4 regions of the Streptomyces sp. NPDC004610 genome follow, and region 1 is predicted to be linked to each of the others. Evidence: riboswitches for the same ligand, from Rfam matches in the RefSeq annotation. Region 1 holds a riboswitch; each other region holds the start of a gene.
The links. Region 1 has a riboswitch for cyclic di-AMP ahead of ABZX40_RS24415 (transglycosylase SLT domain-containing protein). Riboswitches for the same ligand answer to the same signal wherever they lie in the genome.
Positions count from the first base shown of each region.

Region 2: another riboswitch for cyclic di-AMP. It lies ahead of ABZX40_RS36370 (M23 family metallopeptidase); the one in region 1 lies ahead of ABZX40_RS24415 (transglycosylase SLT domain-containing protein).
Region 3: another riboswitch for cyclic di-AMP. It lies ahead of ABZX40_RS04065 (C40 family peptidase); the one in region 1 lies ahead of ABZX40_RS24415 (transglycosylase SLT domain-containing protein).
Region 4: another riboswitch for cyclic di-AMP. It lies ahead of ABZX40_RS19650 (transglycosylase family protein); the one in region 1 lies ahead of ABZX40_RS24415 (transglycosylase SLT domain-containing protein).

Region 1 is NZ_JBEXLA010000022.1:151,882-160,422, reverse strand. It holds gene fahA (fumarylacetoacetase) at 252-1,643, opposite strand; gene ABZX40_RS24425 (hypothetical protein) at 1,857-2,021, shown strand; gene ABZX40_RS24420 (HAD family hydrolase) at 2,182-3,048, shown strand; gene ABZX40_RS24415 (transglycosylase SLT domain-containing protein) at 3,090-3,605, opposite strand; cyclic di-AMP (ydaO/yuaA leader) riboswitch at 3,610-3,803, opposite strand; gene ABZX40_RS24410 (CocE/NonD family hydrolase) at 4,085-6,151, opposite strand; gene ABZX40_RS24405 (polyprenyl synthetase family protein) at 6,592-7,602, shown strand; gene ABZX40_RS24400 (DUF2092 domain-containing protein) at 7,849-8,541, shown strand, end outside.
Region 2 is NZ_JBEXLA010000046.1:48,015-56,555, reverse strand. It holds gene lhgO (L-2-hydroxyglutarate oxidase) at 103-1,341, shown strand; gene trmB (tRNA (guanosine(46)-N7)-methyltransferase TrmB) at 2,102-2,944, shown strand; gene ABZX40_RS36375 (PrsW family intramembrane metalloprotease) at 3,187-4,536, shown strand; gene ABZX40_RS36370 (M23 family metallopeptidase) at 4,615-5,700, opposite strand; cyclic di-AMP (ydaO/yuaA leader) riboswitch at 5,713-5,868, opposite strand; gene ABZX40_RS36365 (PP2C family protein-serine/threonine phosphatase) at 6,094-7,188, opposite strand; tRNA gene ABZX40_RS36360 (tRNA-Met) at 7,475-7,548, opposite strand; gene ABZX40_RS36355 (alginate lyase family protein) at 7,647-8,541, opposite strand, start outside.
Region 3 is NZ_JBEXLA010000003.1:97-2,907, reverse strand. It holds gene ABZX40_RS04075 (ATP-dependent Clp protease proteolytic subunit) at 77-700, shown strand; gene ABZX40_RS04070 (hypothetical protein) at 708-1,019, shown strand; cyclic di-AMP (ydaO/yuaA leader) riboswitch at 1,368-1,574, shown strand; gene ABZX40_RS04065 (C40 family peptidase) at 1,578-2,051, shown strand.
Region 4 is NZ_JBEXLA010000016.1:90,970-99,510, forward strand. It holds gene ABZX40_RS19640 (cytochrome P450) at 1-47, shown strand, start outside; gene ABZX40_RS19645 (transglycosylase family protein) at 371-1,639, shown strand; cyclic di-AMP (ydaO/yuaA leader) riboswitch at 1,939-2,136, shown strand; gene ABZX40_RS19650 (transglycosylase family protein) at 2,141-2,845, shown strand; gene eno (phosphopyruvate hydratase) at 3,326-4,612, shown strand; gene ABZX40_RS19660 (septum formation initiator family protein) at 4,717-5,193, shown strand; gene ABZX40_RS19665 (DUF501 domain-containing protein) at 5,282-5,827, shown strand; gene ABZX40_RS19670 (Ppx/GppA phosphatase family protein) at 6,307-7,248, shown strand; gene ABZX40_RS19675 (NAD(P)/FAD-dependent oxidoreductase) at 7,648-8,541, shown strand, end outside.

The DNA of each region.
Region 1 (8,541 bases):
CAGGGTCTCCGGATCCTGGTCGGGACGGGCGGCGGCTCGGGCGGAACAGAGGGAACGGACGGGAGGGCGGGGAGGGCGGAGCGGACACGATGCGGGCGGAGCGGGCGGAGCGGGCGGAGCGGGACGGCGCAGACGATGCGGAGCACCTCGGTACCTCACACAGGTCACTCACATACGCGCCGCCGCCCAGTATGACGGCCCCCGGCCCCTGGAGTCAGCCGTCGGGAACAGGGAAACCCACCACCTCCCCATCACCTCCCCGTGACCACCGCCCCCGCGACCACCGTTCCCTCGACCTCGCCCAGCCCCACCCGCAGCCCGTCCGGCCCCGGCGCCCAGCCCGTGAGCGTCACCACGTCCCCGTCCTCCAGGAAGGTCCGCCCACCGCCGGGCAGGTCGAGCAGCCGGTCGCGGCCGTTCCAGGTCAGCTCCAGCAGGGAGCCGCGTTCGCGCTCGCCGGGTCCGCTGACCGTGCCGGAGGCGTAGAGGTCGCCGGTGCGCAGCGAGGCCCCGTTCACCGTGAGGTGGGCGAGTTGCTGGGCGGCGGTCCAGTACATGGTGGCGAACGGCGGCTCGGAGACGGTGTGGCCGTTGATGGCGATGGACAGCCGCAGGTCGTACCCGGCGGGCTCCTCCGCGCGGTCGTCGAGATACGGCAGCGGCGGATGGGTCCGCTCGGGCGGGGCGATCCGGGCGGGTTCCAGCGCGTCCAGCGGGGTGATCCAGGCGGAGACCGAGGTGGCGAAGGACTTGCCGAGGAACGGCCCGAGGGGCACGTACTCCCAGGACTGGATGTCCCGGGCCGACCAGTCGTTGAGCAGGCACAGCCCGAAGACGTGGTCGCGGAAGGCGCTCTGCGGCACCGGGCTGCCCAGGGCGCTCGGCACGCCCACCACGAAACCGACCTCGGCCTCGATGTCCAGGCGGGTGGAGGGGCCGAAGACCGGCGCCGGGTCGGCGGGGGACTTGCGCTGCCCGGACGGCCGTACGACGTCGGTGCCCGAGACCACGACCGTGCCCGCGCGGCCGTGGTAGCCGATGGGGAGGTGCTTCCAGTTCGGGGGGAGGGAGTCGGGGGCGTCGGGGCGGAAGATCCGGCCGACGTTGCGGGCGTGGTTCTCGGAGGAATAGAAGTCGACGTAGTCGGCGACCTCGAAGGGCAGGTGCAGACGGACCGAGGACAGCGGGCGCAGCAGCGGGGCGATCACCTCGCGGTGGGCGGGCACGGTCACCCAGGCGGTCAGCGCCCGCCGTACGTCCGACCAGGCGGTACGGCCGGCCGCGAGCAGCGGGCCGAGGGTGGGGCGGGCGAGGAGCGCGGCGTAGGGGGAGCCCAGGGCGTGGGCGGCGGCACCGGCGTCCAGGACCTGGTCACCCAGCCGGACCCCGACGCTCCGCCGACCGCCATCGGCGCCAGTCCCGACGCCCCGCCCACCGGCACCCGCGCCCCCGTTCATCCCACCCGCCCCGCCGACGTCGCCGTCCGCCCCGACCGCTGCCGCTTCCCCCGCCCCTGCCACTGAGAAGACTCCGTACGGAAGATTGTGCGGGCCGAAGGGGTGGCCCTCAGGGATGTCGAAGGGATCACCCCCGGACGCGCGGGAGGGGTGGGGATCACGGTCGGGGACGCCGATGGGCGGCATACGGTCTGCCTCGCTCTCCTCTGCCGGAACGGATGCTGGACCGGACCAGACCCGGACCCTGGCAGGGCACGGCCGAGCCGGGCCATCGGCCACGTTACGTCTCCCTACCCCCGCCCCTCCCGGTCTAGAACGCCTAAAGAGTCCGGCAATTTCATGAAAACCGCCATTTGGAGCGGGCGATTCCGGCTTGGCGTCCTTCGCGCGGCACACGGCATGGCCGGCCCGCTTACCGCCGTACCGGCCTGCTACGACGACATCGCCGCGTTCGCCGAGCACGCCGACTTCCCGGTGGTGGCGAAGAACCGCGAGGCGCGGAGCATCCCCCCGAAGCAACACGCGAAGCACCCCCGAAGCAACACCCGAAGCAACCCCCTCTGAGTGAAAAGCGGACCCGTTTTCAGCAGTCGTCCCGGCCGCCTCCCGAGTGAAGGGCCGCATGGTACAGGGGAGTTGACAGGGGTGGACGGGTCGTGCGGGAACCCGTCCGACGTCCGGTTCGGGCCGGGTCGGGGCCGCGCGATGTCCGTATTCTCTGATCATGGCCGCACCCACCGCATATGCCGCACGCACCGCGCGCATGACGTTCGCCCTTGTCGCCACCGACCTCGACGGCACTCTGCTGCGTGGCGACGACACCTTCTCCGACCGCTCCTTGGCCGCGCTGGCGCGGACCGCCGAGGCCGGTGCCCGGCACCTGGTGGTGACCGGTCGCCCGGCCCCCCGGGTACGCCCGCTCCTGGAACGCCTGGGCAGCACCGGCCTCGCGGTGTGCGGCCAGGGCGCGCAGCTGTACGACGCGGGCGCGGACCGGCTGCTCTGGTCGGTCACCCTGGACCGGGAGCTGGCGGAGACCGCGATCGGCAAGATCGAGGCCGAGGTCGGGGAGGTGTACGCGGCGGTCGACCAGGACGGGGTGGACGGGCTCACCCTGATCGAGCCGGGCTATCTGATGCCGCATCCGACCCTGCCCGCCGTGCGGGTCGGGCGCCGGGACGAACTGTGGGCGGAGCCGATCAGCAAGGTGCTGCTGCGCCACCCGGACCTCACCGACGACGAGTTGGCGTCGGTGGCCCGCGCGGTGGTCGGTTCCCTGGCGACGGTCACCATGTCGGGTCCGGGGACCGTCGAACTCCAGCCATGCGGGGTGACCAAGGCGACCGGGCTGGCGCTCGCGGCCGAGCGGCTGGGGGTGCGGGCGGAACACACCATCGCGTTCGGGGACATGCCCAACGACATCCCGATGTTCGACTGGGCGGGCCACGGCGTGGCGATGGCCAACGCCCATCCCGAACTCAAGGCGGTGGCCGACGAGGTCACCACATCGAACGAGGACGACGGCATCGCCGTCGTCCTCGAACGGGTCTTTCCCCGGCGTCTGCCCCAACAGTCACCCGGGAATTCATGAATTCCGCCTTTGCGGGCCCCAACCCGCAAAGGCGGGGTGGATCAGTACGCGCCGAAGACGTTGTCGATCGACCCGTACCGGTCCGCCGCGTAGTTGCACGCGGCGACGATGTTCGCGATCGGGTCGTACGGGTCGTAGATCGTCCCGGAGACGTGGTACGCGGCGAAGGTCGGGTCGATCACCTGGAGCAGGCCCTTGGACGGGGTGCCGGCGGCGGCGTTGGAGTCCCAGTTGTTGACGGCGGCCGGGTTGCCGGACGACTCGCGCAGCACATTGCGGTGGATGCCGTCGTAGCTGCCGGGGATGCCGTTCTGCCGCATGACGTCGAGGGCCTGGCGGATCCAGCCGTCGAGGGTGTTCGGGTAGGCCGAGGTGGCCGCCGAGACGACGGTCGGGGTGGCGGCGGTGGCGGTGGTGGCGCCGATGATCGGCAGGGCGAGCACGGCGGCGCCGGTACCGGCGACGGCCAGTCGGCGGGCGATGCGGCGGACCCGCGTGGAGCGGTGCGCGGACCCGGCGGGATCAGAGATCGCGGGAGCGGACAGGGGAAGGGACATGGGAACGGTTCCTCTCCTACGCCTGCGAGGTGAGCTGTCGGGTTCGGGCGGGGAGGTGCCCGGCCGGCCCTTGCGGGCACGGCTTCACCCCGAGCCGCGCCGGGATGTCGTGCAGCACGTACTGCGCTGCGTACGACGTCCGGCCCGGCGACTTACCTGGGTCCCCCGCTCCTGCCGTGGATCTAGTGAGGTGGATGCGGGCGGTGGCAGGACTAGGCGTCCGCCCGACTGGCCGGGAACGTATGCGAGACCGGATGTCCGAAACAAGTGGTGGAATCACAGATCGCCGCTTGTGATCTTTCTTCCGTCATTTGCCGCACATGATCCTTTGCGGCTGGAAAGGTTCAACTCGTGCGGCGGGGAAGGTGAATCGGGGCGTGGTGGTGGAAAGGCTCCGGACCGGAGGGAGGGGGGTGCGAGTGAGCCAAGTCACGCCCGTGCGCAAGAGTGGCAAATCGGGCAATGCTCCCAAGTCCCTATTAACCAGCGGTGCGTGGAATCCGCCGCTCCCAGGTGCGATGGAAGACCACCTCACGGCCGAGGGTGCAAATCACCTCATTAACGGTCAAAAACTCCGTCGCCGTGCAGCTGATCTCCGACCGGGCCCGGACCCTGGTGTCCCAGGCCGCGTCCGGCCGGTGCAGCCGGATCGTCCGGTCCGACCGGGTCCGCGCCGAGAGCGCGTCCCCGTCCCGGATCGTGTACGACTCCAGCGCCTCCTCCGTGACCTCCAGACCGTCCGGATGCACCTCGGTGCCGCCCGGCCCCGGAGCGACCTCCAGCCGCCACTCGCCCCGGGCCACGTCCCGCACCACCAGCCGCCCTGGACGCGGCTCGTCCAGCGTGACGGCGGAGACCACCCCGAGCGGCCCCGCCTGCTCCGCCTCCCCCTCGGGCCCACCGCCGGTCCCCGGCCCCACCCCGGCCCTCGGCCCCACTCCGGCCCCCGGCCCCACCCCGGTCCCCGGCCCCATCCCAGCCCCCGGCCCCCGCACCGGCAGCTCCAGCGCGCTGCCCGCCGGGTCCAGGACGAACCCGGCCTCGGAGCCGGGCTGCGGCCACACCCACGGCCAGTACGCGGACGAGACGGCCAGCCGCACCCGGTGACCCGGCGCGAACACATGCCCCGCGGCCCCCAGCTCGAAGGCCACCTCCCGCGTCGCACCCGGCGGCCACGGCACCGCCCGGTCCCGCCCCTCCCGCGCCGAGAGGTTCAGCACCCCCCGGGTCACCAGCACCGAGGAACCGTCCGGGGCGACGTCGCACAGCCGCGCGATCACCTGCCCGCGCTCCGTCCCGCAGCGCAGCCGCAGCCGTACGCGGGGCCGCCCCAGGACCGGGATCCCGGTGCCGCCGGCCGGGAACTCGAAGCACACCGACCGCCCGTCCTCCGCCCGCTGGTCCGGCGGCAGATCGGCATCGCCCCCGCGCGGCAGGAACGCGCCCGCGTCGACCCCGGTGTGCATCGGGGACCGTACGGGTACGGGGGCGCCCTGGAGGGCGTACACGACCGGGGTGATGTGCGGGGAGGGCCAGGCGGGCTCGGCGGTCCAGTGGCCGGGCAGGGCGGCGGGGGAGGGGGCCGGGGGGTGCGCGGCGGTGAGGTACGCGCGCAGCGGCGGATCGGCGGCGACGCCGGTGTCCCGGCCCTTGAGCCAGTGGTCCCACCAGCGCAGGGTCTCCTGGAGGAAGCCGATCGCCGGGCCGGGCGGGCGGCCCCGGTCGGGGTACTCGTGCGGCCAGGGGCCGAGCAGCCCGCGCACCCGGGCCGCCGGGAGGTGCTCCACCAGCCGCAGCACGGTGTCGCGGTACGGGTCGCGCAGACCGCCGACGGCGAGCACCGCCGCCCGGATCGCGCCATAGTCCTCGCGCACCGCGCCGACCGCCCTCCAGTACGCGTCGCGCAGCTGATGGCCCAGCCAGGTGTGCAGCGGCGGCTCCAGGGCATCCAGCCGGTACTGCCACAGGTCCCGCCAGCCGTCCCCCAGGTGACGGGGGTCCGGCGGGCGGGCGGCGAGCGCGAGGGAGCGTGCCGCCCAGCCGGGCAGATCCGCCGCCTGGACGGAACCTCCCGTGTACTGCCCGTCGTTGTCGTAGGGGTCGTCGGTGGCGCAGACGCTGACGACCGCCCTGAGCGGTCCGGGCGCCAGGGCCGCCGTCCGCAGTGCGAGGGAGCCGCCCCAGGAGATGCCGATCATGCCGACCCCGCCGTCGCACCACGGCCGCGCCGCCAGCCACTCCACCACCTCGGCGGCGTCCGCCGCGTCCGCCCCGGGCCCGTCCCCGGGGACACCCCCGCTGTTGCCGTGCCCGCGCGCGTCGACCCGCACGCTCGCATAGCCGTGGCCCGCGTACCAGGGGTGGCGCTGGGCGTCCCGCGCGGCGGTCGCGTCGGTCAGCCGGAAGGGAAGGTGTTCGAGCAGCGCCGGTACGGGTGTGTCGGTGACCGGCCGCCATACGCGCGCGTAGAGCAGTGTCCCGTCGCTCAGCGGGATCCGGAGGTCGTCGTGGGTCGTCTCATAGGGGAAGGAGGTACGGACGCGCACCGAACCGGAGACCGGACCGGACGCCGGGCCGGACGCCGGACCGGGCGTCGAACGGGGCGTCGGGTCAGGCATGGAGCCGGACATCGGACCGGGCGTCGGACCGGACATCGGATCGGGCGTCGGATCGACCATCGGGCTGCCCCCGGGTGGACGGCATCGCAGGAAGGAGACGCCCCGCGAGGTGGCTGAAAATGATGCGGTCGGCTCTCGGTATCGAGGACCAATCCGCGACACTTCTCCCTATTGCTCTGCAATTCAATAAATATCCGCTCGTATCAGGTGATCAAAAACATACCGGGCCTGATCCGATACCGCCCGTGCTGCGCGGTGGGCGGCATGGGTGATCGAAACATGACCGGATACGCTGACGTGAGTGATGGCAGCGACCAATCGACATACCGGGTAATCGCCAGTAGACACCAGCAGACAGGAGACCCCTCGTGACCGTCGTCGGGCCGTTCGGGCTGAGCGTGCGGGACCAGGTTCTGGAAGCAGATGTCCAGGCCGGATTGGTGGCTGTCGAGGAAGGGCTGCTAGAGGCCACCAAGAGCGAGGTGCCGTTCATCACGGAGGCCGCGCAGCACCTGGTGCGGGCCGGTGGCAAAAGATTCCGGCCACTGCTGGTGATGCTCTCCGCCCAGTTCGGCGACCCCTACGCGCCCGGGATCGTCCCCTCCGCCGTCGTCGTCGAACTGACCCATCTGGCCACGCTCTACCACGACGATGTGATGGACGAGGCCGCCGTCCGGCGCGGGGTGCCCAGCGCCAACACCCGCTGGGGCAACTCGGTCGCCGTCCTCACGGGTGACTTTCTCTTCGCGCGCGCGTCGCACATCCTCGCCGACCTCGGGCCGGAGGCCGTCCGGGTGCAGGCCGAGGCGTTCGAGCGGCTCGTCACCGGCCAGATCCTGGAGACCGCCGGACCCGCCGACGACCGCGACCCGGTCGACCACTACCTCGATGTGCTCGGCGGCAAGACCGGCTCCCTGGTCGCCGTCTCCTGCCGGTTCGGCGCGATGATGTCCGGCGCCGCCGACCCGGTCGTCGATGTCCTCACCCAGTACGGCGAGCGGCTCGGGGTCGCCTTCCAGCTCGCCGACGACGTCCTCGACATCGCCTCCGACACCCATGAGTCGGGCAAGACCCCGGGCACCGATCTGCGCGAGGGCATCCCCACCATGCCGGTGCTGCGGCTGCGCGAACGCGCCCGGCGGCTGGGCCTCGCCGAGGACCTCGCCCTGTGTGAACTGCTGGACTCCGACCTCACCGACGACGCCCGCCACACCGAGGCGCTCACCGCGCTGCGCGCCCACCCGGCCCTGGAGCAGGCCCGGCGGGACACCGTCCGCTACGCCGAGGAGGCGCGGGCCGCGCTGGCACCGCTGCGGGAGTGCGACGCGCGGGCGGCGCTGGAGGAGCTGTGCGACGCGGTGGTGCACCGCGCCGGTTAGGCACCGCCCGCCATCCGTGCCCGACCCTTACGGGTGGGAGTAGTTGCGGGCGCCCGGTGTCATACCGGGGCAGTACGCGGAGTTGGCTCTGGGGACTGACGCTTCGTCGCCGGTGATTTGGTCAGATGGTGAGTACGGGAAACACACCACTCCTCACCGGTTCGGGTGAGAATGGCGGCTCAGGGTGGACGAGTGTACGGACGCGACAAGACGGAGAGCCGCCGCCGACACGGAGGTAGGGCACACATGGCACCGTACGAATCCGACGACAGCACGACTGGCGCGGGCACCGACGACCGGCGCGCGGGGCGGCGCAAGAAGGCCGCGCGGTACATCGTCCCGGTCGCGGTGACGGGGGTGGCGGCGGCGACCATCGGACTGGTTCCCGCCATCGCCGACTCCGGCAGCCCCGACCTCCCCGAGATCAGCGCGGAGCAGCTCATCCAGCGCATAGCCGAGTCGGACACCGAGCAGCTGTCCGGCACGGTGAAGATCACCACCGATCTGGGCCTGCCCAACCTGGGCGGGCTGGAGAGCGGTCTGCTCTCCGGCGCCACCGGCTCCGGCGGTGACGGCTCGGGTTCCTCGGCCGACCCGCAGTCCAAGCTCACCGCGCTGGCCGCCGGCACCCACACCCTGCGGGTCGCGGTGGACGGCCCCGACCGGCAGAAGCTGTCCCTGCTGGAGAACGCGGCGGAGTACAGCGTCATCCACAACGGGGACGACGTCTGGGGCTACGACAGCGCGTCCAACGAGGTCTACCACTCGGCCGCCGCCGAGGACGCCGAGTCGGGGGCGGACGTCCCGGCCACGCCGAAGGACTTCGCCGAGCAGACCCTGAAGGCGGTCGACGACACCACCTCGGTCACCGTCGACGGCACCGCCCAGGTCGCCGGGCGCGACGCCTACAAGCTGGTCGTCAAGCCCCGGCAGTCCGGC
Region 2 (8,541 bases), on a different contig from region 1:
GCGGGTCTGCTTCAGTGCCCCGAAAGGCACACGGTCCCGGGCGTCCGGGCTCGTCGGGTTTGAAGTGGATGTCAGTGGCGCAGTGCACTATCGAGGTGGGAGGTGGTGCAGGTGCGCAGTGCGGGTGGGTACGACTGTGATGTGCTCGTCGTGGGGGGCGGCATCGTCGGGCTGTCCACCGCGTTCGCGATCACCCGTGCCGCGCCCGGTACGCGGGTGACCGTGCTGGAGAAGGAGCCCGGCCCGGCCCGGCACCAGACGGGGCGCAACAGCGGCGTCATCCACAGCGGTATCTACTACCGGCCGGGCTCCCTCAAGGCCCGGTACGCGGTGCGCGGGGCCGCGGAGATGGTGAAGTTCTGCGCCGAGTACGGCATCGCCCACGCCGTGACCGGCAAGCTGATCGTCGCCACCGACCGCGCCGAGTTGCCCCGGCTGCACGCCCTGGTGCAGCGCGGCCGGGAGAACGGCATACCGGTCCGCGAGCTGGGCGCCGCCCAGATCCCCGAGTACGAGCCCGAGGTCCGCGGCCTCGCCGCCATCCATGTCGGCACCACCGGGATCTGCGACTTCGCCGCCGTCGCCCGCCTCCTCGGCGAGGCGTCCGGCGCCGAGATCCGCTACGGGCAGGAGGCCGTCCGGATCGACCGCCGCCCGGAGCGGGGCGTGGCCGTCCTCACCCGCGCCGGCGAGATCGTCCGCGGCCGGGTCCTGGTGAACTGCGCGGGGCTGTACTGCGACGAGATCGCCCGGCTGACCGGCGACGACCCGGAGATGCGGATCGTGCCCTTCCGGGGCGAGTACTACGAGCTGGCCCGCCCCGAGCTGGTGCGCGGACTGGTGTATCCGGTGCCGGACCCGGCGTTCCCGTTCCTCGGCGTCCATCTCACCCGCGGGATCGACGGCGGAGTCCACATCGGCCCCAACGCCGTCCCGGCGCTCGCCCGCGAGGGGTACGGCTGGGGCGTGGTCCGCCCGCGCGAGATCGCCACCACGCTGAGCTGGCCGGGTGTGTGGCACCTGGCCCGGCGGCACTGGCGGTACGGCGGCGGCGAGCTGCGCCGCTCGCTGTCCCGGCGGGCGTTCGCCACGGCGGTGCGCAGATTGCTGCCGGTGGTGCGGGAGGACGACCTGGTGCCCGCGGCGGCGGGGGTGCGGGCGCAGGCCGTACTGCGGGACGGGTCGCTGGTGGACGATTTCCTGATCAAGGAGGCGCCCCGGGCCGTCCATGTCCTGAACGCCCCCTCCCCCGCCGCCACGGCCTCCCTCCCCATCGGCCGGGAGGTCGCGCGAAGAGCGCTGTCGGCGCTGGGGCGTCCCGCCGCGTCTCGCCCGGGGTGAGGGGGTGGGGCGTCCCGCCGCGTCCCGCCCGAGGTGAGGGGTGGGGCGTCCCGCCCGGGGTAGGGCGGGGTCCGGCAGCGCGGCGGTACCGGCGATCCGGCCAGCACCGGTGGCCGTCCCGGCGGTCGGGGTGGTCCGGCGGTTCGGGTGGTCCGGTAGTCGGGGTGGTTCCGGGAGTGCCGGGCATCCGCAGTCCGGGCGATCCAGTAGCCCGGCGATCCGGGAGCCCCGGCAGCCTGGCCGTCCCGGCGGTCCGGCGGTCGCGGTGATCCCGGTAGTGCCAGCAGCCGCAGTCCGGGCGATCCGGCCATCCAACGGCCCAACAGCCTGGTCGTCCGAGCGGTCTGGCAGTCCAGTAGCCCAGCGATCCAACAACCCGGCGGTCCCGGAGCCCCGGCAGCCCAGGTGATCCGGGCGGTCCCGGAGCCCCGGCAAACCAACGACCCCGCAGCCCGCAGTCCCAGCGATCCCAGCCCTTCCGACCCTCCCGACCCTCCCCGGCAGTCCCACAGTCCCGGCGATCCTGCGGTTACCGCGGTCCGTCAGCACAGAGCAGCCCGCCAGCCCCGCGATCCCAGCCCCCGGCAGCCCGCCGGCCCCGGCGATCCCCCGTCCCCGCAGCCCCGGTCCTCCCCGCAGCCCCAGCGCCCCACCGCCCCCGCCACCCAGGTCACCGCCCACCCACCGACCACCACCAGCCCCCCACACCCACACCCACCCCACCCCTCCATCCCCCCACACCCCGTAAAATCACCCCACTGTGTCTGACTCTTCCCCCACCCCCGAACCCCCCCGATCCCCCACCCCGCACCACCTCCCCGCCGGCTCCGTGCGGGGCAGTCGGGTCAAAGGGGAGCCGCGGTTTCCGGATGGGCCGCAGGCCGACCCCGCCGGGTCGCACTTCGAGCGGCGGATCCGCAGCTTCCAGCCCCGGCGCAGCCGGGTCACCGCGGGCCAGGCGGACGCCCTCCAGCGGCTCTGGCCGCAGTGGGGACTGGACATCGACGGACAGCGCGTGATCGACCTCGGCACCCTCTTCGGCAACGCCCACCCCGTGGTGCTGGAGATCGGGTTCGGGATGGGCGAGGCGACCGCCCGGATGGCCGCCGCCGACCCGGACACCAACATCCTCGCCGTGGATGTCCACACCCCCGGCCAGGGCAATCTGCTCAACCTCGCCGACCAGGCCGGACTGACCAACATCCGGGTCGGCAACGGCGACGCGATCATCCTGCTCCGCGAGATGCTCGCCCCCGGCTCCCTGGACGGGCTGCGGGTCTACTTCCCCGACCCCTGGCCCAAGAAGCGGCACCACAAGCGGCGGCTGATCCAGCCCGAGTTCCTCACCCTCGCCGCGACCCGGCTGCGTCCCGGCGCGCTGCTGCACTGCGCCACCGACTGGGAGCCGTACGCGGAGCAGATGCTCGATGTCCTCACCGCCCATCCCGGCTTCGCCAACACCCGGGCCAACGGCGGTTTCGCCCCGCGTCCCGCCTTCCGCCCGCTGACCCGGTTCGAGGGACAGGGCCTGGACAAGGGGCACGCGGTGAACGACGTGATGTTCCGCCGCGTACCCCACGGGGAAGACCCCCTCAACCCGTAAACCGCCCCGGCCCCGGCCCCGGACCACCGGTCCCCCAGCCCAGCCCACAGCCCACAGCCCAGCCCTTAGCCCAACCCACAGCCCAGCCCTTAGCCCAACCCACAGCCCAGCCCAGCCCAGCCCAGCCCACAGCGGAACCCAACCTCCCAACCCCCCAACCCCCAGCCGCGCGCGTCCGCCCGTCCTCGCGCCCTCCTCGGGCATCGTCGCGGCCCGCGCACCGTCTCGTTAGGGTCGATGTCGTGGCCACCAACCCCCCGTACCCGATCCACCCCGGCGGCCCGGCCGCCGAGGCGCCCCGGCGTGGGCGGTGGTCGCGGTGGTGGCGGCGGGGGGAGCGGTTCGCGCGGGCCCACCCGACGGCCCTGCGGCGGACGCGCCACGGCGGGCTGGTGGTGCTGCTGGCGCTGTCCGGGCTGGTCATCCTCGCGCTGGTGCGCCAGGAGACCGGCACCGAGGGCTTTCTCGTCGGGCTGGGCCTGGCCCTGCTGCCGGTGCCGCCGCTGATAGCCGCCTTCCGCTGGCTGGACCGGGTCGAACCGGGCCCCTGGCGGAATCTGGTGTTCGCCTTCTCCTGGGGGGCCTGCGCGGCGGCGCTGATCGCGATCGTCGCCAACAGCTTCGCCACCCGCTGGATAGCCACCGCCACCGCCGACCCGACCGGCGCGGACACCCTGGGCGCGACCGTGATAGCGCCGGTCGTCGAGGAGAGCGCCAAGGCCGCCGCGATCCTGCTGGTCTTCCTGTTCCGCAGACGGGACGTCACCGGGGTGGTGGACGGGGTGGTGATCGCCGGGGTCACCGCCACCGGCTTCGCCTTCACCGAGAACATCCTCTATCTGGGCAGCGCCTTCGGCACCGACCAGGCCGACGGTCACACCGGGGTCGCCCCGGTCACCGTCGCCACCTTCTTCGTCCGGATCGTGATGTCCCCGTTCGCGCATCCGCTGTTCAGCGTCTGTGCCGGGATCGGCTTCGGGGTCGCGGCGCTCGCCGGGGAGAACCAGCGACTGCGGCGGGCGCTGGCGCCCCCGGCCGGGCTGCTGCTCGCGATGGGCCTGCACGCCTTCTGGAACGGCTCCTCGTCCCTCGGCGACCATGGCTTCTTCGCCGTCTACGGCGGCTTCATGGTGCCCGCGTTCGCCCTGCTGACCTGGCTGGTGATCTGGACCCGGCAGCGCGAACTGCGGGTGGTCCGCGAGGAACTGCCCGCCTATGTGGCCACCGGCTGGTTCTCGCCCGCCGAGCCCTACGCGCTGGGCTCGATGCGGGCCCGCCGACTGGCCCGGGAGTACGCCGGCCGCCGACTCGGCCGCCCGGCGGCCCGTACGGTCGCCGAGTACGAGACGTACGCGACCACGCTCGCGATGCTGCGCCACCGGGGCGACCGGGGCCGGGCCCGCGCCGACTTCGTCGCCCGGGAGCGGGAACTGCTCGCGGCGCTCTGGCGGCGCCGGGACATCGCCGGACCCGCCCTCGCCCACGCCGCCCATCTCACGGCCCCGCCGGTCCGGGTGTTCCCGGCGTACCGGCCGCCCCGGTCGGCGGTCGGCGCGCCCCACCCCGCGCACGACAACCCGTACCGCACCTGAAGGGCGGCGGGCGGACGGAACCGGCGGCCCTGACGTCGGGGGGTCGTCGTCAGGACCGCCGGGAGCGGGAGTGGTCCGTCAGGGGGTGAGGCCCTTGTCGCGGAGCCAGGCCAGCGGGTCGACGCTGCCGCCGGAGCCGGTGTGCACCTCCATGTGGAGGTGGGCTCCGGTGACATTGCCGGTGGCGCCGACGCGGCCGATGACCTCGCCGGTGGTGACCTTCTGGCCGACGCTGACACTGATCGAGGACTGGTGGGCGTACCAGACCTCGGTGCCGTCTTCGAGGGTGAGCACGGTCTTGTAGCCGTACGAACCGTCCCAGCCGGCCGAGGTGATGGTGCCGGAGTGGACGGCCTTGATCAGGGTGCCGGTGGGCGCGGCGAAGTCCAGGCCGGTGTGGTAGCCGGAGGACCAGAGCGAACCGGCCTGCCCGAAGGTCGAGGTGAGGGTGTACGACGAGGTCGGCAGCGCGAACTGCTTGGCCAGCTTGGCGAGGCGCTCCTCCTCGGCCTTGCGCGCGGCCTCCTCCTCCGCCTTCTTCTTCTCGGCGGCGGCCTTCTCCCGGGCTTCCTTCTCCGCCTTCTCGGCGGCCTCGGCGGCCTCCTTCTCGGCGGCGGCGAGCAGCGCCTTGGCGGCCTTGGTGTCGACCTGCTCCTGCTGGTTCTCGGCCTGGGCCAGGATGCGGGCGCGCAGCGCCTCACCGGCGTCGGTGGTGCCCTGGTCGGTGTCGACCGGGGTGACGCCGAGGCTGCTGAGCGGGGTGGTGCTCGGCTCGGGCTCGGGCTCCGCCGTGTCGCCCTCGTCGTCCGTGAAGGTGGCGAGGTCGGGCAGGGAGATGGCGACCGGCGGCTTGCCGGTCTGCGCGGTGGCCATGCCGCCCGCGCCGACGGCGGCTATGACACCGACGCCGAGGACCGTGGAGCTGCGGGCCAGGCCGCCGCGGGCGAGTCCGCCGCGCTGCTTGGCCACCCGGTGACGGCCGCCGCGGACCGGACGGACGGTCTCCGCGGTGGGGTTCCATTCCTCCCACGGGCCCTCGTCGGTGCGGGGGCCGCCATAGACGGCGGTACCGGCGGTACCGCCGGTGCCGACGGTGTCGGCCGTGTCGCCGCTGCGCTGGGCGGGGACGAACGGGGCCCCTGGAGCAGGCCGGTTTGACGCCACGTAGGCGTACTCCTTTCCTTCCCTCATCGCCTACCGGGTTAGCTGACGGGTTCGGAGAGGAAGGTCTCCTACGGGCGTCACCGGCCATGTCGCCATGGCGGTGTACGTCCGATTCACCCCAAAGTGGTGGTTCCCCGGTTCCCTTGCGGAATTCGGCGCTTGAGCACGGAGCCGTCTCTTGTGACGGCTGGGACGACCGCGCTGCGTTATCGGACAGTAATAGAACCCAGGGGTGATTTCCAAGCGCTTCCCGGAGATCCTTCACGCTCTTACGCTGGACACACAGGCGATGAACGGGCGAAATTCGGGCGAGTTGACCGCGATGCGGGCGATGGCCGACGGTCCCCAAAATATGACGGTGATTCAGATGTTATGCGGAGGGCGGTCGTTCATTTACTCACCGTGATCAAGCGCGGGTCTCCCCGGCTCCGCCCCGGGCCGCCGTACGGCGAGCAGCGCCATGTCGTCCGCCATCCCGCCCCCGCTGTGCCGCCGCACCTCCTCGGACAGCACCTCCACCAGCTCCGCCGGTCCCCGGAACAGCCGCCCCGCCAGCTCGTCCTCCGGGGCGAAGAACTCCCCGCGCCCGTCCCGCGCCTCGGACAGCCCGTCGGTGAACAGCAGCAGCGTGGCCCCGTCCGGGAACTCCGCCTCCTGCGCCCGGTCCGGCCAGCTGCCCAGGTCCCCCATCCCCAGCGGCAGCGCCGGTTCGGCGGCGGGCAGGGCGCGCAGCGAGCCGTCGGCGTACAGCAGCAGCGGGCCGGGGTGGCCCCGGTTGACCAGCCGGACCAGGTCCCGGCCGGGCGGGATCTCGGCGAGCACGGCGGTGGTGAACCCCTCGAAGGCGTCCAGCCCGTCGCGCCGGGTGCCCTCCCGGGCCAGCGCCCGCTCCAGCCGTCCGGCGACCGCCTCCAGGGTGGCCTCCCGCTCGGCGGCCTCCCGGAACGCCCCGATCACCACCGCCACGGCCGCCACCGCGCTCATCCCCTTGCCGCGCACGTCCCCGACCACCAGCCGGACCCCGTGCGGGGTGTCCTGCACGGCGTACAGATCGCCGCCGATGAACGCGCCCGCCTGGGCGGCCTCGTAGCGGGCGGCGATGTCGAACCCGCCGATCCGGTCGTCCGGTTCCGGCAGTACCGCGCGCTGGGCCGCCTCGGCGATCTCCCGGGCGGAGGCGAGCCGGGCGTCGCTGCGCCGCACCAGCACATTGATCAGCACGGCGAGCGCGGCGACGGTCGCCACCGTGATGACCTCGGTCATGGTCTTGGCGGAGAACGGCTGGTCCACCCCGAGGTGCACCACGAACATCACCGCCACCGCCACCACCCCGGTCAGGACGGTGTACCGCAGCCCGAACAGCGGCGCCGCGATCAGGGGCGCGGCGGTGAAGAACGGCACGGCGGTGAACTGGTCGGGCGTCAGGGACTCGTACAGCGCGCCGCCGACGATCATCAGGGCCGGCAGCACGCGCACAACCGGTCGGATGTACGAGAACCCGCCCTGCGGTGCCCTGCCGCGCGGTGCGCCGCGTCGCACGGTCTTCCCCGGCGGCCCGGTGTACGGCCCCTCGCCCTCCGCCTCACCAGGCCGCACCTCGCGTCTCCCACCGTCGTCCTTGTCAGTCCAGGGTTGCCGGAGCGGGAGTGGCGGGCGAGCCGGGCGGTCCGACCGGATGAACAAAGGAAACGGGGGAGGTGGGGGAGGGGAGCGAGGAGGGGGGAAACACTCAGGGCCGGAATCCGTGATCCGGATTCCGGCCCTGAGCCTTGAGTAGCGGGGACAGGATTTGAACCTGCGACCTCTGGGTTATGAGCCCAGCGAGCTACCGAGCTGCTCCACCCCGCGTCGGTGTTCCACCAGCATACGCCATGGACGGGAGGGGTTGCACACTCACCGGCGACCCACCTGCGCTTTGTCCCTGTTTCGGGGCTTTCGTTCCGGGGCTATTCGCCCGGGTTTCCGGCGTGGGTGAGGGTCTCCCAGGCGACCAGCAGTCCGTCCGTACCGGCCGGGCGGGAGGCGGTGGCCAGCCGGTGCGCGGCGGGGACGGGGGTGCCGAGCCGGTTCTCCAGATGGTTGAGGGCGACTTCGAGTCCGGCGACTTCGGGTCCGGGGTCGGGGTTCCGCTCGACGTCCCCGCCGCACAGCCGGGCGGGGGCGGGACCGCCCTTGCCCTGGGGCGTGTGCAGGGCGAGCGCCGCCCGGAGCCGGTCGGCGGCGTCCCCGTACAGGTCCACGCCCTGGTGCCAGGCCGTCTCGGCGGCGTGGGCGGTGGCGGCGATGGCGTGGCCCACCTGGGCGGAGCTCCGGCAGGTCTCCTGGGTGAGGCCGTCCTGGAAGGTGCGCGGCCGGGACCAGGACGCCCGGAGCTGGTCGTCGGTCCTCGCCGCCGCACCGGCCGGGGTGCGGGGCAGCGGGCCGTCCCGCCGCAGATAGAAGACCGCGGGGACGCGGTCGCGGAAGCGGACGAGGGCGGCGTCGAAGGTGCGGTGGTCGTCCAGGAAGACGGCGAGGGAGAGCGCGGCGGCGGTGGTGACCAGGGCACGGCCGCCCTCGTCGGCGGGCGCGGAAGCGGTGACGTGCGGGAGGTGGGCGGTGCGGAGCATGCTCTCGAAGCGGTGGACCCGGTCCTTCGGCCAGTGGGCGCCCGGGGTGTGCCGGACGATCTCGGCGGCCCGCGCCCAGAGGCCGCCGGACTGTCCGGCCTGGAGCGCGGCACCGGCCCCGCTGTGCCGCTTCAGCCGTGCCGACCAGGCGTCCATGATCTCGGCGGCCTTGGCGGCGTGCTGCCGCTTGCCGGTGACGGTGAACAGCAGGGCCTGGGTGTAGGCGGCGACG
Region 3 (2,811 bases), on a different contig from region 1:
ACGTCCTGTACATTTTTGACAGAAGCGGCGCCCGTATGGAGCGCCGTCGAGCACCCCTGCCGAGGAGGCGTTCGTCATGGACCGCCCGTCCGCCCGTCATGTCCTGCCCGAGTTCACCGAGCGCACCAGCTACGGGCACCGGACGCTGGATCCCTACGCGAAGCTGCTGGAGGAGCGGATCGTCTTCCTGGGCACACCCGTGGACGACATCGCGGCCAACGATGTGATGGCCCAGTTCATGCATCTGGAGTACCAGGACCCGGACCGCGCCATCTCGCTCTACATCAACTCCCCCGGCGGCTCGTTCGGCGCGATGTCGGCGGTGTACGACACGATCCGGTTCGTGCGCTGCGAGGTGGAGACGGTGTGTCTGGGGCAGGCCGGTGCCATGGCGGCGGTGCTGCTGGCGGCCGGGACGCCCGGCAGGCGGCTGGCGCTCCCCGGCGCCCGGATCATGGTCCACCAGCCGTCGCTGCCGGAGCCGATCGAGGGGCGGACCAGCGATCTCGCCCTCCAGGCCGCCGAGTTGGCGCGGGTGCGCACCCGCCTGGAGGAGATGCTCGTACGGCACACCGGGCGGTCGCCGGAGCAGGTGAGCGCGGACATCGAGCGGGATCTGGTGCTCACCGCGCCGCAGGCGCTGGAGTACGGGCTGGTGGACCGGATCATCGGGAGCCGCAAGGCGACGGGGGAAGGGTGAGCCGGGGATGACGCTGCAGCCCGAGTACCCGCCGCTGCCGGCGCTGACCCGCGCGGAGGGCGAACTGATCGACCGTTATCTGGAGGCGGCCGATCTGCTGGGCCGGATCAACCCGGCGCGGCACGAGGACACCTACGCCGCGCTGCGGGCCGCGCAGGCACTGGTCGCGAAGGCGGCCCTGCTGCGGGACGCACTCGCGCTGATGCACCACCGGGGCGAGTCGGAACTGTCGTCGGCGACCCTCGCGCGGGCGCTGCGCGTGCTGGACGGCGAGCGCCGCACCGCGCGGGTCTCGCTTCCTCCGCGCTCCGACGGCTGAGGCGCGGACGACCGGGGACGGCACCCCGGCCGCCCCGCGCCGAACTACTCGGAATGCCGGACTCCGGTGTCAAACGGACCAAATGGATTACGTCCGTTCGGCGTATCGGATGGTCATTTTGACGACCCGGCTCGCTCGCCGAACGCGCCCCCGGATTGGGGTTTGGGAGGGCTCCGGTGCTGGTCCGGGGCGTGCGCGCATCGTGACACGCGTTCGCACACCCGGATGTCCACCCGAACGGGTGAGTGGTGAGTAACACCACAAATCCTCGGTTCCGTTGGGATTTTCGGACACGCGTAGGTGAAGATCCCTGACTGACGACAAGACCCCGCCACCGCGGCGGGGCGGTCCGGGCGGACGCCGAATCCTGCCGCCGCCCGGATGCCCGGTCGACAGGAGTGCATCGGCAGGAGTGGAGGACCCAGGTACGACGGGTCGCCGGAGCGCAGTTCGGCTTCGAGCGGTCCTTGGGGTGAAGCCGCCTTCGGGCGGCCGGGCTACTTCGCCAGCCCGAATCCGACAGGTCATCCTTCATAGGCGGCTGACGAAGGGTTGCGCATGACCGCGCTCAATCGTGTCCCGTCGCTCATGGCCCGCGCCGGTACGGCATCGGCGCTGACGCTCGCCGCGGTGGGCGGCAGCGTGGTGGTCCCGGGGTTCGCCTCGGAGGCATCGGCTGCCACGCACGCGACCAAGGCACTTCAGGTGGCCGCTTCCAAGAAGGGAGCGCCTTACAAGTGGGGAGCCACCGGACCCAGCCGCTTCGACTGCTCCGGGCTGACGCTGTACGCCTTCAAGAAGGCCGGCAAGAAGCTGCCGCGTACGGCCGCCCAGCAGTACAACAAGACGAAGCACATCTCGGCAGGCAGCCGCAAGACGGGTGACCTGGTGTTCTTCCATTCCGGCTCGAACATCTACCACGTCGGGATCTACGCCGGTAAGGGCAAGATCTGGCACTCGCCGAAGTCCGGCGACGTGGTGCGGCTCCAGAAGATCTGGACCAAGAGTGTCTGGTACGGGCGCGTGAAGTGACGGCGGGGGTCTGAGGCGGCCCCCTGGCGGGGCGGTGACGGCATCCGTGACGGGCCGTCACTGCCCCGGTGAACCGGGCCGGTTCCCGGTCCGAGCGCCGCCTTGCCGTGACGGGCGGGCGGTTCTGGTCCCGGGGCGGTGAGCGGCGACTCACCGCCCCGGGACACCGGCTCCGGGACGACCGGCTCTTGCCGGGCTCCCGAGAGGGCGCTCGGGCGCCGAGGGCGGCCTGGATGCCCGGTGGGTGGCTTGGATACCCCGGTGGGCGGCCTGGACCCCGGCGGGTGGCCTCGAACCTGGCAGGCGGTCGGAGCCCTGACAGGCGGTCCGGGTACCCTGCCGGGCGCCCAGCAGGCCCTGGTGGGCCATCCCGGTGCCACCCGGTGCACGCAGTGCACCCGGTGCCTACGGGCGGCTTCCGGGCGCACTGGCCCCGCGACGCACGGCTTCGAGTGCCCTGGGGCGGCTTCGGTGCCGCGGGACGGCTTCGGTGCCGCCGGGGCGGCCTCGGTGCCCCAGGAAAGCCTTGGTGCCCTGTGGGGCCCCAGGGAGCGCCTGTGGCGTGCCTCGGGCGGCGATTTGGGCCGCCGCCCCCGGAGCCGTGCCGGGCGCCCTGAGGCCCGTCGGGGACGCCCTGAGGCCCCTTCCGGGGCCTCTCTCGGTCCCCCGACCTCCCCGGGGCCTCCCCCGGACCTCCCCGGGCTCTCCCGGGGCCTCGCCGGGCCCTCCCCCGGACCTCCCCTCAAGCCGCTCCCCGGCC
Region 4 (8,541 bases), on a different contig from region 1:
GCGGCCTCATCATGCGGGGCCTGCGGACCCTGCCGGTGGAGTTCTGACGGACCGCCGGAGCCGACCGGCCGCAGGCGCCATGCTCCGATGCAAGCACCGATTTGACAGACAGTCACCCCACAGCCCCCTCACATCCACAGACGGTCACTCAAAAGATGACACTCTTTCAGCTTTGTGATCTTCACGTGATCTACGCGGCATTAACTTGTGACAAGTCAACGATTGCGGCTACGTTCACCCCTCAGCGCGACGCGCGAGCATCACGCGCCGCGCGGGTCACCGCTGTCTCGGGAAAGGTCCCCGCATGCTCTCCGGGAACGGTCGTCACCGTCGCCCCCGTCAGGCCCCGGCCATCTTGGTCGCTGCCGGAGTGACCGGTTCTGCCATCGCCCTCCCCCTGCTCGGCGCCGGAGGCGCGAGCGCGGCGAGCGGCACCACCTGGGACAAGGTCGCCGAGTGCGAGAGCGGCGGCGCCTGGAGCGCGGACGACGGCAACGGGCGCTACGGCGGCCTCCAGTTGACCCAGGACGACTGGGAGGCGTACGGCGGGCTGGACTACGCGTCGAGCCCGGACCAGTCGAGCCGCTCGCAGCAGATCGCCGTGGCCGAGCGGATCCTCGCCGACCAGGGTGTCGGGGTCTGGCCCGTCTGCGGGCTGCTGCACGGGCTGGCGGAGGACACGGACCCGGCAGGCGTCGACACGGGCGTGGCCGGTGATCCCACACCGGAGGCCACGGACGGCGGCGGCGGTTCCCCCGGCCTCACGGGCGGATTGACCGACTCGTCCAGGTCCTCCGGATCATCCGGAAACACCGGGTCGCCCGGTACGGAGACATCCGGGCCGGACAGCGGCTCCAGCGACTCGTCCTGGGGCTCGGGCCCCTCCGGCGGCACCGAGGGCACCGAGGGCGACGGTTCGTCCGGCACGCCGGAGTCCTCGCCCTCCGGTGGCCCCACCTCGCCCTCCTCCGACCCCTCGGGCCCGTCGTCCTCCCCCTCCGGCGACTCCTCCGTCTCGGCCTCTCCGGTCGAACCGCCCACCGAGTCCCCCTCCGGGGCGAACGGTGAGGAAACGGGCAGCCTGGGGCAGGGTCTCGGCTCTTCGTTCCTGGTCGACACCAGCGCCCTGCCCGAGGTCGACCCGACCCCCGGTACCGGCAAGCACCGCGGCAGCAGCGCCGACGAGAGCACCCCGGACGCGAGCACCCCGGCCAAGGACACGAAGAAGCCCAACACTTTCTCGGGCAATTCAAGCGATTCCCCTGATTCCCCTGATTCCCCCGATTCACCTGATTCACCTGATTCCTCTGATTTCCCCAGTGACTCCGCGACCGGCGAGGGCTCGACGCAGGCCCCGGCGCCGGATGCGACGGACGCGGTAGAGGAATCGGATGAAGTGGGGGAATTGGGCGAAGTAAGGGCGGGGGAGTCCGACCCGAGGGCCTCGCGTGACGGAGGCGGCGAGAAGGACGCGCTCGACCGGAGCTACACCGTCCGCTCCGGCGACACCCTCAGCTCCATCGCCGACTCCCTTGAGGTCGACGGCGGATGGCGCCAGGTCTACCGGCTGAACGAGGCGGTGCTCGACGGCGACCCGAACCACATCGTCCCCGGTCAGACGCTCACCGTCGGCGGCTAGCCGGTCGCGGACCGAGCCCCGCCCACGCCATGTCCGAGCCCTCCCTGGGTCCACTCCAGGCCCTCTCCTGCCCTCCTCCCCGGCCCCACCCGGAGGGAGAAGTGGGCCGGAAGTGACGGGAGTTCACGTCCCCCTTCGCGTCGAATGTCCGGGTTTGGGGAAAGTGTGGGATGAGTCTCAGAAGCCCTGATCGTCTTTGAAATTCCGGGAATCGCGTGTCTACGGTCAGGACCGCTCGCAAGCAGCGGGCCCCGAGGCCGCCACGCCGAATCCTGCCGGTGGTCGTACGGGAACGGTCGTCGCGTCAAGCGCCGTAGGCAGGAGCGGGGGACCCAAGGTAAGCGCCGGTGACGGAGGTTGAGGCGACTCGACCGCACGGACCCGGCTTGGGGTGAAGCCATGACGTACGGGATGAAAACCCCCGTACGGGACATGGCCGGGCAACTCAACCGGCCCGAACCCGACAGCTCACCTCGTAGGCGTCGGTGAGGGGATCTCCACATGCTGTTCTCCGGCAAGGGCAAGCACCGCCGTCCGTCCAAGGCCACCCGTGTCATCGCGCTCGCCGGTGTCACCGGCGCCGCTGTCGCCGCCCCGTTCGTCGCGGCCGGCAACGCCTCCGCCGCCACCGCGTCCGAGTGGGACGCCGTCGCCCAGTGCGAGTCCGGCGGCAACTGGTCCATCAACACCGGGAACGGCTACTACGGCGGCCTCCAGTTCTCGGCCTCCACCTGGGCCGGATTCGGTGGCACGCAGTACGCCGCCACCGCCGACCAGGCCACCAAGGCGCAGCAGATCGAGATCGCCGAGAAGGTCCTCGCGGGCCAGGGCAAGGGCGCCTGGCCGACCTGCGGCGTGGGCCTGTCCAACACCCCCTACGGCGGCGGCTCGACCACCCCCGAGACGGCCCCCGAGACCGCTCCGGAGCCCGCCCCCGAGCCCGCTCGGCCCGAGCGCACCGAGGAGCCCAGCACCTCCCGCTCGCAGGAGCGCCCGGCCGCGTCCGACGAGACCGTCACCACCCCGACCGGCGGAACCGTCGAGAAGGGCGACGGCGAGTACGAGGTCGTCTCCGGCGACACCCTCAGCTCCATCGCCGCCGAGCACGATGTCGCGGGCGGCTGGCAGCAGCTGTTCGAGCGGAACAACGACATCGTCGACGACGCCGACCTGATCTTCCCGGGCCAGCAGCTCCACCTGAAGTAGTCCCGAGCAGCCGCAGCCGCAGCCGCCGACCGGGTCGCCCCGCAACACCTCACGGCCGACCCACAGGCGGCTCAGGCTCCCCCCACAGCCCCACCCCCCACGCTGGCGGTACGACCTCACACGGGCGCCCCCCGGCGGCACCCTCCGCCGCCCCCCGGCGGCACCCTCCGCCGGTTACGGCACCGGGGAGCCCGAGAAGAGCCCGAGAGACCCCGTGGGGCCCCCGTCCCCACGGCCCGCCCCGCCCCGGTGCGTGAATCCCCCGTACGCACCGGGGCGGGGCCCTTTCGCGCCAACCCTCCGGCCGTCGAACCCCCGTATTTGTTCCATTCGGAAACATTTTACGATCGGTTCCGTCCGAGGGGTGGGAGACCGGCTGGCCGATCCCCCCGGGACGGTTAGGCTCGTCTCGCAGAGCCGCCGCGGTCCCGCACGACCGCGTCCGGCCGCTGCGCCACCCGCGTCACATCCACGAAGGAGATGCTCGTGCCGTCCATCGACGTCGTCGTAGCCCGGGAAATCCTGGACTCCCGAGGCAACCCCACGGTCGAGGTCGAGGTCGGCCTCGACGACGGCAGCACGGGTCGTGCCGCCGTTCCCTCCGGCGCCTCCACCGGCGCCTTCGAAGCCATCGAGCTGCGCGACGGCGACCCCAACCGCTACCAGGGCAAGGGCGTCGAGAAGGCCGTCCTCGCGGTGATCGAGCAGATCGGCCCGGAGCTGGTCGGCTACGACGCCACCGAGCAGCGCCTGATCGACCAGGCGATGTTCGACCTGGACGCCACCGACAACAAGGGCTCGCTCGGCGCCAACGCCATCCTCGGCGTCTCCCTCGCCGTCGCCCACGCCGCCTCCGAGGCGTCCGACCTCCCCCTCTTCCGCTACCTGGGCGGTCCGAACGCGCATCTGCTGCCGGTCCCGATGATGAACATCCTGAACGGCGGGTCGCACGCCGACTCGAACGTGGACATCCAGGAGTTCATGATCGCCCCGATCGGCGCCGAGTCCTTCTCCGAGGCGCTGCGCTGGGGCACCGAGGTCTACCACACCCTCAAGAAGGTGCTGAAGACCAAGGGCCTGTCCACCGGCCTCGGCGACGAGGGCGGCTTCGCCCCGAACCTCGGCTCCAACCGCGAGGCCCTCGACCTCATCCTCGAAGCGGTCAAGCAGGCCGGGTACGTCCCCGGCGAGCAGATCGCCCTCGCGCTCGACGTGGCCGCCTCCGAGTTCTACAAGGACGGCAAGTACCTCTTCGAGGGCAAGGAGCGCTCCGCCGCCGAGATGACGGAGTACTACGAGGAGCTGGCCGCCGCCTACCCGCTGGTCTCCATCGAGGACCCGCTGTTCGAGGACGACTGGGCGGGCTGGCAGGTGCTGACCGAGCGCCTCGGCGACAAGGTCCAGATCGTCGGCGACGACCTCTTCGTCACCAACCCGGAGCGCCTCGCCCGCGGTATCGAGGAGGGCGCCGCCAACGCGCTGCTCGTCAAGGTCAACCAGATCGGTTCGCTGACCGAGACCCTGGACGCCGTCGAGCTGGCCCAGCGCAACGGCTTCAAGTGCATGATGTCCCACCGCTCCGGCGAGACCGAGGACGTCACCATCGCCGACCTCGCCGTCGCCACCAACTGCGGCCAGATCAAGACCGGCGCCCCGGCCCGCTCCGAGCGCGTCGCCAAGTACAACCAGCTGCTGCGCATCGAGGAGATCCTCGACGACGCCGCGGTGTACGCCGGCCGCAGCGCCTTCCCCCGCTTCAAGGGCTGAACCGGCGGAACCCGAGCCCCGCAGCAAGCGTCGTCCGTACGTCCCCGTACCCGGTCCCGTACCGTGTGCGGGGACGTACGCGCGTGTGAACGGGAGGCGGGGGCATGGCCCTGAAGGAACGGGACCGGTTCTCCACGGCCACCAGGCTGCGGCTGCTCGGCGAGCAGACCGCCGAGCGGGTCTACCGCTCGCAGACCCGCCGCCAGGCCCGCCGCTCCCGGCTCACCGGCCGCGCCGCGCTGCTGGCCCTGGTCCTGTGCTCCCTGATCGTCGCCCTCGCCTACCCGATAAGGCAGTACGTCGCCCAGCGCGCCGAGATCGCCGACCTGGAGCGCGAGCGGCAGCAGGCGCAGGAACGGGTCGAGGAACTCCGCGACGAGAAGGCACGTTGGCAGGACGACGCCTACGCCGAGCAGCAGATCCGTGAGCGGCTGCACTACGTGCTGCCGGGCGAGACCGGCTACATCGTGATCGACCCGGACGCCGCCCGCCAGTCCCGCGCCGACACGGGCGCCGCGGACCGGCCCTGGTACGCGAACGTCTGGGACGGCGTCGACAAGTCCGACGCCGCCGACGGCTGACCGCGCCCGGCCTCCGGCCTCCGGCCACGCCCCCGGGACCACCCCGGGCCCCCACCCCTACGACCGACCTGACCGACAGAAAGACATCATGCAGACGCCCCCGCCGCCCACCCCGCGCACCGAACCCACCGACGCCGATGTGGCCGCCTTCCAGCAGCAGCTCGGCCGTCCCCCGCGCGGACTGCGCGCCATCGCGCACCGGTGCCCCTGCGGGCAGCCCGACGTCGTGGAGACCGCGCCCCGGCTCCCCGACGGCACGCCCTTCCCGACGCTGTACTACCTGACGTGCCCCAAGGCCGCCTCCGCCATCGGCACGCTGGAGGCGGAGGGGGTCATGAAGGACATGACGGCCCGCCTGGAGAGCGACCCGGAGCTGGCCGCCGCGTACCGCGCCGCGCACGAGGACTACATCCGGCGGCGGGACGAGATCGAGGAGCTGACCGGCTTCCCCAGCGCGGGCGGGATGCCGGACCGGGTGAAGTGCCTGCACGTCCTCGTGGCGCACAGCCTGGCCGCCGGGCCGGGAGTGAACCCGCTCGGCGACGAGGCGCTGGAGATGCTCCCGGAGTGGTGGCGCAAGGGGGCGTGTGTCGTCCCCGGCGACCGCGCTGCCGCGCCGTCCCCGTCCCCGTGACCGTCGGCCACCATCGCGGGGGCTCCGCCCCCGCACCCCCCTCGGCCTGAACGGCCTCGTCCTCAATCGCCGGACGGGCTGAGGGGCCCCACCCGCCGCCCGGCTGAGAGGCCCCCACCCCACCGCCCGGCTGAGGGCCCCACCCCCGCCCGGCTGAGCGGCCCCCACTCGCCAGACGGGCCAAGGGCCCCCCACTACCGGACAGACCGACACGCCCTCCACCCGCCGGACAGACCGAGAGCCCGAGCCCCGCCGAACAGCCCACCCCGCCCCCACCCGCCGGACGGGCCGAAAGGCCCCCCACCCCGCCGCACGGCTGAGGGTCCCACCCCCGCCCGGCTGAGCAGCCCCACTCGCCAGACGGGCCAAGAGGCCCCCCACCTACCGGACAGACCGGCACGCCCCACCCCCCGAACAGCCCACCCCGCCCCCACCCGCCGCACGGGCCCAAACGCCCCCACCCCCGAAGGACACCCCCTATGCCCCGCGTCGCCGCCATCGACTGCGGTACGAACTCCATCCGCCTCCTCGTCGCCGACGTCGACCCCGCGACCGGTGAACTCACCGACCTGGACCGCCGTATGACGATCGTGCGGCTCGGGCAGGGCGTCGACCGGACCGGGCGGCTGGCGCCCGAGGCGCTGGCGCGGACCTTCGCGGCCTGCCGCGAGTACGCCGCCCTGATCAAGGAGCACGGCGCCGAGCGGCTCCGGTTCGTCGCGACCTCCGCCTCCCGCGACGCCGAGAACCGGGACGACTTCGTGCGCGGGGTGCTGGACATCCTGGGCGTGGAGCCCGAGGTGATCTCCGGCGACCAGGAGGCCGAGCTGTCCTTCACCGGCGCCACCAAGGAACTGACCGCCGGCGATGGCCTCACCCACCCCTTCCTCGTCGTGGACATCGGCGGCGGTTCGACCGAGTTCGTGGTCGGCGGGGACCGTGTCGACGCCGCCCGCTCGGTGGACGTCGGCTGTGTGCGGATGACCGAGCGGCACCTGGTCGTGGACGGGGCCGTCACCGACCCGCCCACCGCGGCGCAGATCGCCGCCATGAAGGCCGACATCGAGGCCGCCCTCGACCTCGCGGAGCGCGCCGTGCCGCTGCGCGAGGCCCGGACCCTGGTCGGCCTGGCCGGTTCGGTGACGACGGTGTCCGCCATCGCCCAGGATCTGCCCGCCTACGACTCCGACGCCATCCACCACTCCCGTGTCCCGCACGCCCGGGTCCGGGAGATCACCGAGTGGCTGCTGCGCTCCACGCACGCCGAGCGGGCCGCCGTCCCCTCCATGCACCCGGGGCGGGTCGATGTGATCGCCGCGGGGGCGCTCGTGCTGCTCTCGATCATGGACCGGACCGGCGCGGAGGAGGTCGTGGTGAGCGAGCACGACATCCTGGACGGCATCGCCTGGTCCCTCGCCTGAGCGACTCCACCGGCCGTATGAGCGCAGTTCCGGGCCCCTCCGAGGGCTCCGCGGGACCCCCCGCCGGAAAACTTCGTGAAGTTCTTCACAAGGATTTCGGCCCTGTCGGGGGACCAACCGGCCCCCCTGCGCCCGTCCGGGGGTCGATGGGGGGTGCGGGGGTGCCCGGGGGAGTGTTACCGGGGGGTTTCAGGGGCCCGTCGACGGCAGTGGTCCAACGGATTCCGCAGGGGCGGACCGGCAGCTCACGCGGCATTGACAACGGGTCGGAGGGGGCCCCGGTTCCCTTTCCACGCCATGATGTGGATCACGCGGGCCGCGCAGTGTAGCAGAGGGTGCACCGAAGCTTGTGAAGGGGCGCACGAGGTACCCCCCCGACCCAGGTGGATACTCAATGGCATGAGCACCACGGAGCGTCCCAGGATCCTCGTAGTAGGCGGTGGGTACGTCGGCCTGTACGCGGCTCGGCGCATCCTGAAGAAGATGCGCTACGGCGAGGCGACCGTCACGGTCGTCGACCCCCGGTCGTACATGACCTACCAGCCCTTCCTCCCCGAAACCGCCGCCGGCAACATCTCCCCGCGCCATGTCGTCGTCCCGCTGCGACGTGTGCTGCCCAAGGCGGAGGTGCTCACCGGCCGGGTCACCACCATCGACCAGGACCGCAAGGTCGCCACGATCGCGCCCCTGGTCGGTGAGTCGTACGAGCTTCCCTTCGACTACCTCGTGATCGCGCTCGGCGCGGTCTCCCGGACCTTCCCGATCCCCGGCCTCGCCGAGCAGGGCATCGGTATGAAGGGCATCGAGGAGGCCATCGGCCTGCGCAACCACGTGCTGGAGCAGCTGGACAAGGCCGACTCCACCACCGACGAGGAGATCCGCCGCACGGCGCTCACCTTCGTCTTCGTCGGCGGCGGCTTCGCGGGCGCGGAGACCATCGGCGAGGTCGAGGACATGGCCCGGGACGCGGCCAAGTACTACACCAGCGTCAGCCGCGAGGACATGCGCTTCATCCTCGTCGACGCCGCCGACAAGATCCTGCCCGAGGTCGGCCCCAAGCTCGGCCAGTACGGCAAGGAGCACCTGGAGAGCCGGGGCGTCGAGATCTATCTCTCCACCTCCCTGGACTCCTGCGTCGACGGGCATGTGGTGCTCAAGAACGGGCTGGAGGTCGACTCCAGCACGATCGTCTGGACGGCCGGCGTCAAGCCCAACCCGGCGCTCGCCCGCTACGGTCTGCCGCTCGGCCCGCGCGGCCATGTCGACACCGCCCCCACCCTCCAGGTGCAGGGC